2 regions of the Caballeronia sp. LZ008 genome follow, and region 1 is predicted to be linked to the other one. Evidence: riboswitches for the same ligand, from Rfam matches in the RefSeq annotation. Region 1 holds a riboswitch; the other holds the start of a gene.
What was found. Region 1 has a riboswitch for cobalamin ahead of cobW (cobalamin biosynthesis protein CobW). Riboswitches for the same ligand answer to the same signal wherever they lie in the genome.
Positions count from the first base shown of each region.

Region 2: linked by a shared signal. The riboswitch ahead of QCE49_RS02900 (TonB-dependent receptor domain-containing protein) and the one ahead of cobW (cobalamin biosynthesis protein CobW) in region 1 are both predicted to bind cobalamin.

Region 1 is NZ_JARUXK010000004.1:1,081,137-1,085,999, reverse strand. Features, by position in the region: gene cobO (cob(I)yrinic acid a,c-diamide adenosyltransferase) at 1-541, opposite strand, end outside; gene QCE49_RS30020 (cobalamin biosynthesis protein) at 791-1,216, opposite strand; cobalamin riboswitch at 1,264-1,521, shown strand; gene cobW (cobalamin biosynthesis protein CobW) at 1,642-2,727, shown strand; gene cobN (cobaltochelatase subunit CobN) at 2,733-4,863, shown strand, end outside.
Region 2 is NZ_JARUXK010000001.1:614,012-618,874, reverse strand. Features, by position in the region: gene QCE49_RS02910 (ABC transporter ATP-binding protein) at 1-663, opposite strand, end outside; gene QCE49_RS02905 (FecCD family ABC transporter permease) at 660-1,688, opposite strand; gene QCE49_RS02900 (TonB-dependent receptor domain-containing protein) at 1,685-3,565, opposite strand; cobalamin riboswitch at 3,646-3,943, opposite strand; gene QCE49_RS02895 (ATPase) at 4,212-4,580, shown strand; gene QCE49_RS02890 (cell division protein ZapA) at 4,577-4,863, shown strand, end outside.

The DNA of each region.
Region 1 (4,863 bases):
GCATTTCCGTGACGAGATCGGCAAGTTCGATCAACTCATCGGGCGCGTGTCGACCGGTCACGACGACATGCAGCATCGCGGGCCGCGCCTTCAGCACGTCGAGCACTTCATCGAGCGGCAGATACTCGTACTTGAGCACGGTGTTGAGTTCGTCGAGCACGACCATCTGATATTCGCCGCTCTCGATCATGCGGCGCGCTTCGTTCCAGCCCTTGCGCGCGGTGGCCATGTCGGCTTCGCGATTCTGCGTGTTCCAGGTGTAGCCATCTCCCATGGTGACGAAATCGCAATGCGCGATTGCGCCGAGGAAATCGCGTTCCGATGTATGCAGCGCGCCCTTGATGAACTGCACGACGCCGAGCTTCATGCCGTGTCCGAGCACGCGCACCGCCATGCCGAACGCGGCCGTTGTCTTGCCCTTGCCGTTGCCGGTATTCACGATCAAAAGGCCTTTCTCGTGATCGGCGGCGGCCTGCTTTTTCTCGTGGCCTTCCTTGCGGCGCTGGGTCATGCGCAGATGCGATTCGGTATCGGTTTTCACGGGAGCTCCAGAGAAACACGGCCGTATCGTACAACAGGCGGCGGCTTAATTCTGCGCTAACAGACGGCAGGCATCATGCAATCAACGTAATCACCGACTCTAGGAGCAAGCAAATGGACGCGCTCTATCTCTATCTGGAACTCGTCGCGCTTGGCGTTCTCGTCTGGCTTTGCCGCGACAAGTTCAAACCGGTCGTGGCGAAGCCGCTCGCCGAAACGCCGCGTCCGCGCACGACCGCAAGACCGGTATTCATGTTCCGTTCGCGCGGGGCGCATGCATCGCTGCGATCGCGACGGTTACGCCACAATCGATCGTCTTTGGCACGATGAGCGTTCGCGCGTTGCCCGCGAGCAGCGCGCAAGGCTCGCATACGCCATCGACGTTCATATGCGCCATTGCATGATGCGATATCGCCGTGCGCGGCGCTTGCGCGATTTCATCGGCGCCGTAGAAGCGCAATGTCAGACGATGACGCTCGCAGAACGCGAGCAGTCCCGCCTCGTGCCGTTTCGCGTCGATGCTCGCGATGATGGCGATGTCGCCGAACGCAAGCGTGCCCAAAGCGCCGCGCACGGCGTGCTCGATTGCGTCGGCGCTCGCGCCCCGCCTGCAGCCGATCCCCACGGCAAGACGCGTGACAGGGGGCTGATTCATGTGAGCGATGACGGATTCCATGTGCGCCGACCTTACCACCTTTCTTGACGCTCGCGCCCGCCGGGCCTAGACTTTCACGCAGTTTTGGTGCTCGCGCGCGGATTCTCTCGTGCGCAGTTAAACGGGAAGCAGGGCGCGTTCCTTTCGATTCGTCGAACGCACGTCAACCTGCGCTGCCCCCGCAACGGTAAGCGATTCACCGCGCACGGCATTTTCATCGCGTGTACGGGAAGCCGGCTTCGAAGCCACTGCGCGTGAGAAACGCGCGGGAAGGCGAAGCGGCGTCGTCGTCAGCCCGGATACCGGCCAGACTTTGAGCGGGGCTTGCTGTCGCGGGGATGCGGCGCGGCCCATGATCCATAAAAGCGTGCGTTTCCCTTTCATCCAGCCGCGTTGCCAGGCATCGCGCGACATGAAGCGCATGCAACCGAAGCCACGGAGCGACGATGCAAACCCGCAAGATTCCCGTCACGGTCGTGACCGGCTTTCTCGGCAGCGGCAAGACCACACTGATGCGGCATATCCTCTCCAATGCGCAAGGCCAGCGCATCGCGGTGATCGTCAACGAGTTCGGCGAGCTCGGCATCGACGGGGAGATTTTGAAAGGTTGCGGCATCGGTTGCGACGATGAAGCCGGCTCCAAAGACCGCAATCTGTACGAGCTCGCGAACGGTTGTCTCTGCTGCACCGTGCAGGAAGAGTTCTATCCGGTCATGGAACAACTCGTCGAGCGGCGCGAGAGCATCGATCACGTGCTGATCGAAACGTCCGGTCTCGCTTTGCCGAAGCCGCTCGTGCAGGCGTTCAACTGGCCGTCGATCAAGAACGCATTCACCGTCGATGCCGTCGTGACCGTGGTCGACGGACCCGCTGCCGCGAGCGGTCAGTTCGCGGCGAATCCCGTCGCCGTCGATGCGCAACGCAAGGCCGATCCCAATCTCGATCACGAATCGCCGCTGCATGAACTGTTCGAGGACCAGCTTTCGTCTGCCGATCTCGTCATCGTCAACAAGACCGATCTCATGGATGATGAAGCGCTGCGAAAGGTCGAAGCGCTCGTGCGGCCCGAGATTCCGCCCGAAGTGAAGATCGTGCCCGCGCAGATGGGCAGGCTCGATGTGCATACATTGCTCGGTCTCGAATCGGCATCGGAAGAGACGATTCATTTGCGGCACGATCATCACGGTTCGCCCGATGAAGCAGGCCACGCCGATCATCATCATGACGAGTTCGATTCGGTCGTCGTGCATGGCAACGTCGAATCGCGCGAGCAGGCGCTGGCCGCGCTGCATGCGCTCGTCGAGCAGCACACGATCTATCGCGTGAAGGGTTTCGCTGCGTTGCCGGGCGCGGCGATGCGGCTCGTCGTGCAAGGCGTCGGACGACGCTTCGACAGTTATTTCGACCGCCGCTGGGAAGCGGGCGAAGCGAAGACCCAAAGCCGCTTCGTGCTGATCGGCGAAGACCTCGAACGCGCGACGCTGCAACGCGCGTTCGACGCCGCGCTCGCGAGCGCGCCCGTGCAGGCGTAACCGCGATGCATCTGCTCCGCACGACGCCGGGAGGCTTCGTCGACGACGCGCAGGGCGTCATGCGTATCGATCAGACGAGCGCGCCGATCGTCGTGCTCAGCTCCGCCGATACGACGCTCGCGTTGCTCGCGAGCGCGTTTCCGCGTCTCGAGCCCGGCTTTCCCGACGTGCGGCTCGCGAATCAATCGTTTCTGCGTCAGCCCGCATCGGTCGATTTCTATGTCGACGATGTATTGCGTCACGCGAAGGTCGTGATCGTCGATCATCTCGGCGGCGAATCGTACTGGCCGTACGGCATCGAGCGGCTCGTCGCGCTCGCGAAAGAGCGCAAGCAGATGCTCGCGATGTTTTCGGGCGATCTCACCGAGGACCCGAATCTTATCGGCAAGAGCACGGCCGATGCAGCGTTTTGCCGCGAGCTGTCGCGCTATCTGCGCGAAGGCGGCGCGCGCAATGCCGAGGAGTTTCTACGCGCGATCGCGCATCGCGCGTTCGGCTTCGGGCGCGAGCCGCAGCCGCCGAGTCCGCTGCCCGCCGTCGCGATCTATCATCCCGAGCGCGATATCGCGGGCATCGACGACTGGCAGGCGCGCTGGACCGAAGGCGCGAGCGTCGCCGCGATTCTGTTTTACCGCGCGCATTTGCAATCGGGCAATACGGCCGTGTTCGATGCGCTCATCGAAGCGCTCGAAAAAGAAGGCATGAATCCGTTGCCGATCGCGATTTCGTCGCTCAAGGAAAGCGTGAGCCGCGAAGTGGTCGAGCGTTTGTGCGCGCAGCATCGCGCATCGCTCGTATTGAACACGACGGCTTTTGCGGCGAGCGTGATCGGCGAGGACGAAGTTTTCGAAGTGGCGGGTGAGGCGCCCGTGCTGCAAGTCATCCTGAGCGGCGGCAATCGCGATGACTGGCAGAAGGACAATCACGGCCTGAATTCGCGCGACGTCGCCATGCATGTCGCGCTTCCCGAAGTCGATGGCCGCATCATCACGCGCGCCGTGAGTTTCAAGGGGCTCGCATATCACTGCAAGCATACGCAGGTGGATGTCGTGCGCTATCAGGCCGACGCGGAGCGCGTGCGCTTCGTCGCCGAACTGAGCCGGCGGTGGACCAAGCTGCGTCATACGCCGAACGCGCAGAAGCGCATCGCGCTCGTGCTGGCGAACTACCCGGCGAGCGAAGGGCGCATCGGCAATGGCGTGGGACTCGATACGCCTGCATCCGCGATCAACATTCTGTCGATGCTCGCGCGAGAAGGCTATCGCGTCGGCACGATGCCGGCGAACGGCGATGCGCTCATCGCCGCGTTGACGGAAGGCGTGACCAACGATCCCGTCGTCCGCGATATGCGCCCTGCGTTGCAGAGTCTTTCGCTCGATGACTATCTCGACGCGTATCGCACGCTGCCCGCCGATGCGCGCGCCGCGCTCGAAAAAACCTGGGGCGCACCCGAAGACGACCCGACGATCAGACGCGGCCGTTTCATGATCGCGGGCTATCGCTGCGGGGAAGTGTTCATCGGCATTCAGCCCTCGCGTTCGCGGCAGCGCAACGATTACGCGAGCTATCACGATGCCGAACTCGTGCCGCCGCATTCCTATCTCGCGTTCTACTTCTGGCTGCGTCTGCGCTTTCAGGCGGATGCGCTCGTGCATGTCGGCAAGCACGGCAATCTCGAATGGCTGCCGGGAAAGAGCGTCGCGTTGTCGTCATCGTGCTGGCCGGATGCGATTCTCGGACCGATGCCGCATCTCTATCCGTTCATCGTCAACGATCCGGGCGAAGGCAGTCAGGCGAAGCGCCGCGCGCAGGCCGTGATCATCGATCATCTGATGCCGCCGCTCACGCGCGCCGAGAACTATGGGCCATTGCAGGATCTCGAGCGTCAGGTCGACGAATACTACGAAGCGTTGATGGTCGATGTGCGCCGCGCGAAGCTGCTGCGCAAGACGATTCTCGCGAACATCGTCGAGAACCGGCTGCACGAGGAACTCGGGCTGGATGCGCCACGCGATACCGTGGGTGAAGACGCGTTGCTCACGCGCGCCGATGCCTATCTCTGCGAACTGAAGGAAGCGCAGATTCGCGACGGCCTGCATGTATTCGGTGTCTCGCCGCAAGGCGTGCAACGACGCG
Region 2 (4,863 bases), on a different contig from region 1:
TCCCGCATGAGCGCCGCCGTTGCCGTCGAGCAGAAGCGCGTGCGTCGCGAAACGGCGCGCGAGATTCAGATCGTGGCACGAGAAGATTACGGTGCGCTTGTGCGCGCGCGCCGCGTCGCGCAACGCGTGCAGGCAATCGATCTGATGATGCAGGTCGAGATGCGAAAGCGGTTCGTCGAGCAACAGCAGCGGCGCGTTCTGGCACAGCACGGCGGCGAGCGCGACACGCTGGCGTTCGCCGCCGGAAAGCGTCAGCACGTCGCGCGACGCGAACGATGCGAGACCCAACGTTTCGAGCGCGGCGTGCGCGGCGGCGCGATCCTCGTCGCTCTCCCAGCCCCAGCCGGTGAGATGCGGAAAGCGGTTGAGCAGCACGGTATCGAGCACGCTCGCGCTGAAGGCGTCGTGCGCGGCTTGCGGCATCAAAGCGCGCGCGCGCGCGAGTTCCGTCGCGCGCCATGACGCGAGCGCGCGGCCGTCGAGCGACACGCTGCCCGATGCGGCTTTCGCAATCCCGGCGAGCACGTTGATGAGCGTCGTCTTGCCCGCGCCGTTCGGCCCGGCGATGCACCACATTTCGCCCGCTTCGATCGACTGCGTGAGCCCGTCGATGAGCGTGCGCTTACCCGCGCGAAGCACGATGGCGTCGAGCCGCAAAATCATCGCGGCCTCCGCAGCAGCATCCACAGGAACATCGGGACGCCGATCAATGCCGTGACGACGCCGACCGGCAATTGCGCGGGCGCGATCACCGTGCGCGCGACGAGATCGGCGGCCATCACCGCGAGTCCGCCCGCGAGCGCGGCGGCGGGCACGAGCATGCGCTGATCGTTGCCGAACGCGAGGCGCAGCAGATGCGGCACGACGAGCCCGACGAAGCCGATGGTGCCCGCCGTCGTCACGGCGGCCGCCGCCGCGATCGATGCGACGAGATACACGCGCAGACGCAAGCGCTCGACCGGCACGCCGAGCGCGCGCGCGGTCGTATCGCCGCGCAAGAGCACGTTCAGTTGCGGTGCGACGGGAACGATGACCGCGAGCACGACGGCGAGCGCGATCAGCGCGGGCCATGGCGCCGCCGCGCCGTTGAGATCGCCCGTCAGCCAGAAGATCATGCCGCGCAAACGGTTCTCGGGCGCGACGCTCAGGATCAGCGTGATGAGCGCGCCCCATCCCGATGCGATCACGACACCCGTCAGCAAGAGCCTCGGCGATGCGTCCTGTCCGCTTTGCCACAAGTCCTTGCGCGCGAGTCCGAGGACCAGAACGATCGATGCGAACGCGCCCGCGCAAGCCGCGATATCGACGCCCCACCACGGCAGCGACCCGAGCATCGCGGCAAGCGCGAAGGTCGCCGCGCCGCCGGATACGCCGAGCACGTACGGTTCCGCCAGCGGATTGCGCAACAGCACTTGCAGCAGCGCGCCGGCGAACGCGAGCAATGCGCCCGACGCGAAGCCCGCGAGCGCGCGCGGCAGACGCAAGGTCAGCACGATGTCATCGGCGATATCGGGCGTCGCCGAGTGCGCGTGAAAGAGCGCGCCGATCGCACGCGATACGGGCAACGCGACGCTGCCAATCGCGAGCGACGCGACCAGCACGACGAGCGTCGCTGCGCCGAGCGCGATCCAGATCGCGGTGGCGCGGCTCGCGTTCATCGCGCGCGGACGTTCAGCCACCCGGCTCACGACGGATGCCAGCCCAACGTGATGTACGCGCCGCGTCGTGGCGTGTTGTACGAGTACGCAAGTTCATAGTCCTTGTCGAACAGGTTGTCGATGCGCGCCGTGACGTACCACGACTTCGAGATGTCGTAGCGCGCCGACAGATTCACGATGCCGTAGCCCGCGAGCGTCGAATCGTAATCGCTGCGTTGACCGCTCACGATCCATTCGCCACCGACGCGCCACGGCCCGATCGTGCGATGCGCCGTCAGCGTCGCGAAATGCCGCGCGCGCCGCGTCAAATCCTCGTGATTCGTTTCGTCGACGGGATTCTGGAACGTGACGCCCGCGCGCACATCCGTTGCGCCGACGTGCCCCGCCCACGATCCCTCGATGCCCTGCACCTTCGCGCGCCCGACGTTCTGCGCGACATAGTAGAAGCCGCCGTCGGACACGTAATCGATCAAATTCGAATAGCGCGTCTGAAAAAGCGTCACGCGCACCACGCCGAGCGCATTCGATGCGTACTGCAACGCCGCCTCGACCGAATGACTCCGCTCCGGCTGAATCGACGGATTGCCGCTCAGCGGATAGTAGAGATCGTCGAAGCTCGGCGCGCGAAACGAGGCCGAATAGCTCGCGCTCGCCTTCCAGTGCGCGTCGAAGTCATACGCGTAGCCCAGATAGTAGCTGTTCGCGCCGCCGAAATCGGAATACTGATCGCGGCGCAGATTCGCCTGCAACTCGTTCGCGCCGATGTGCCCCACGTAACCCGCGAACATCGAATTCACATGACGGTCGGGCGCGCTGAACTGATCGGAATCGAGCGTCTGATCGAGATGCTCGTAGCCGAAGAGCAGCTTGTGCGCGTCGCTGATCCGCACGTCGTTCTGCCACGTATATTGCCGGTTCTCCGAATCGAAACGGCTCGTATAGACGCCGTTCTGCTCGATGTTCGCGCGGTCCTGCCCCTGCGCGATCGTGAAGTGCGCCGTCCAGTTATCCGTGACGCGGCCGTTCGCGAACACCGACGCCGAGCGCACGCGATCGTGCGTTTCGTTGATATCGGTCGGCTGGCCATAGGCATCGTCGAAACTGTTGATGCCGTTCGATTGCAGGAAGCGCACGCCCACGTCCCACTTGTCGCTGAACTTGTGACGCAGCGTCGCCGCGACGCTCTCGTTCAGATAGCCGTTCGCGTTCGGATTGGCGCCGGGCGCGATTCCCGGATCGATCGACGAGAAGCCGTCGGTTTTCTCGCGCGAGACGTTCACGCTGAAGGTCGTGCGGCCGTCCTTGTCGAGCGCGCCGCTCACGCCCGCCGATTGCCGCTGCGTGTGATAGCTGCCGTACTCGGCCTCGAAGTCGAAGCGCGGCGGATGCGCCTCGCCTTCCTTCGTGAAGATCTGCACGACGCCGCCAATCGCATTCGATCCATAGAGCGCCGACACGTTGCCGTTCACGACCTCGACGCGCCCGATCTGGTCGAGCATCAATTGCGATAGCTGTGCCGCGCCGAGCGACGCCGATTCGACGCGCACGCCGTCGATCAGCACGAGCGATTGCGACGACGCCGCACCGCGTATGAAAAGCCCCGAGTTCGAGCCCGGTCCGCCGTTGCGCGTGATCTGCACGCCGGGCGCGAGCGCGACGAGTCCGAGCGCGTCGCTTGCGTTTGCATCGGCGATGTCCTGCTCGTCAAAAAGCGATGTCTGCGGAATCGATTCGGCAAGCGGCTGCGGCGCGCGCGTCGATGTGACGACGACGGGCGCAAGCGTTTGCGTGCCGTCTTCCGTCTGGGCCGCCTGTGCAGCGCCGGCGAACGGCAAGGCGCCGATGGCCGCAACGAGCGCGCCATGACGGGAGAGACCGCTTCTGAGCGCGGCCAGTGGCAATACCATGTGTGAAGTGTTCCGTTTCGCGTGAGCGCAACCCCGCTCCCCGCGAGGACGATGCGCGACGAACGCACCGCGCCATGCGCGCCGATGCGTCGGACTCCGGCCGGTATCCGGGCTGGCGATCAATCGTCTCGCCTTCCCGCGCATGGCGCGCAGTGGCATCGACACGTTTCTTGCAGTCGCGCGCGTGCGACGAATTTCGACACGCTCGCGCGGCAAAAACGCGCATGAGACGACTTGCAACTTGCGTTGCGGTCGCTTACCGTTGCGGGGGCAGCACAGGTTGGCTCGTCGTCGATTGCGGCGACTTCGCTCCCTGTTTCCCGTTTGACTGCATCCACGAGATCGGCGGATGCGAGCACCAAAAGTGCGGCAAGTGTAGGAGCGCGGTTCGGGGCCGTCAAGAAAACCGCGCGGGCAGACTGGCGCGGCGCATGACGAATCGAACGAGAAGCGAAAGAGAAGCGGCCGGCCTGTCATCACGAGCGTTGCGGGGCGCTCGCGTTTTCTGCACACGAATGCATCGCGACATGCGCTTGATTCGAAGGATTAAGCGCTAGATCGCGTGTTGTTACGTCTCGAAACGAGACATTTATCGGAAGCTCCGTTGAACCGCGCTAAAATGCGAGGTCTTTAGAGGACGCAGCACATGCTCAACGAACTCGAATCACTGTCAGGAAACATCGGCCGGCTGATCCAGATCAGCGAGCGCCACAAGCAGGCGCATCAAGCGCTGCAGGAACAACTCGAACAGCTGCGCGCCGACTATGCGAACGTGCAGGCCGAGCTCGCGCAAGTGCGCGAAGAGCGCGATACGCTGCAGTCCGAACGCGATTCGCTGTCCGCGAAAATCGACGACGCGCAAATCCGCCTGAACGCGATTCTCGAAAAGCTGCCGCGCGGCAAGTCCGCGCAACATGCCGAGTCCGACAATCAACTCGATCTCCTCGAAGCCGATTCCCGGGAAGCACATGAAACGGAATTGCACGGCGAGCATCATCAGGGAGAGAAGGCATGACGACCACGCAGATCGAAGTATCCATTCTCGGGCAGCCGTATCGTCTCGCGTGCTCGCCGGAAACCGAAGGCGCATTGCGTGAAGCCGTCGCGCGCGTCGACGCCGAAATGAACAAAGTGCGCAATGCAAGCAGCGTGCGCGGCACGGATCGCATCGCGGTGATGGCGGCGCTTTCGCTGGCGTCGGAATTGCTTAAGCTGCAGGACAGCGTGCGTCACGGCGAGGCCTTCCCCGCCGAAGAAATCCGCCGCACGATGCATTCGATGAACGAGCAATTGGGCGC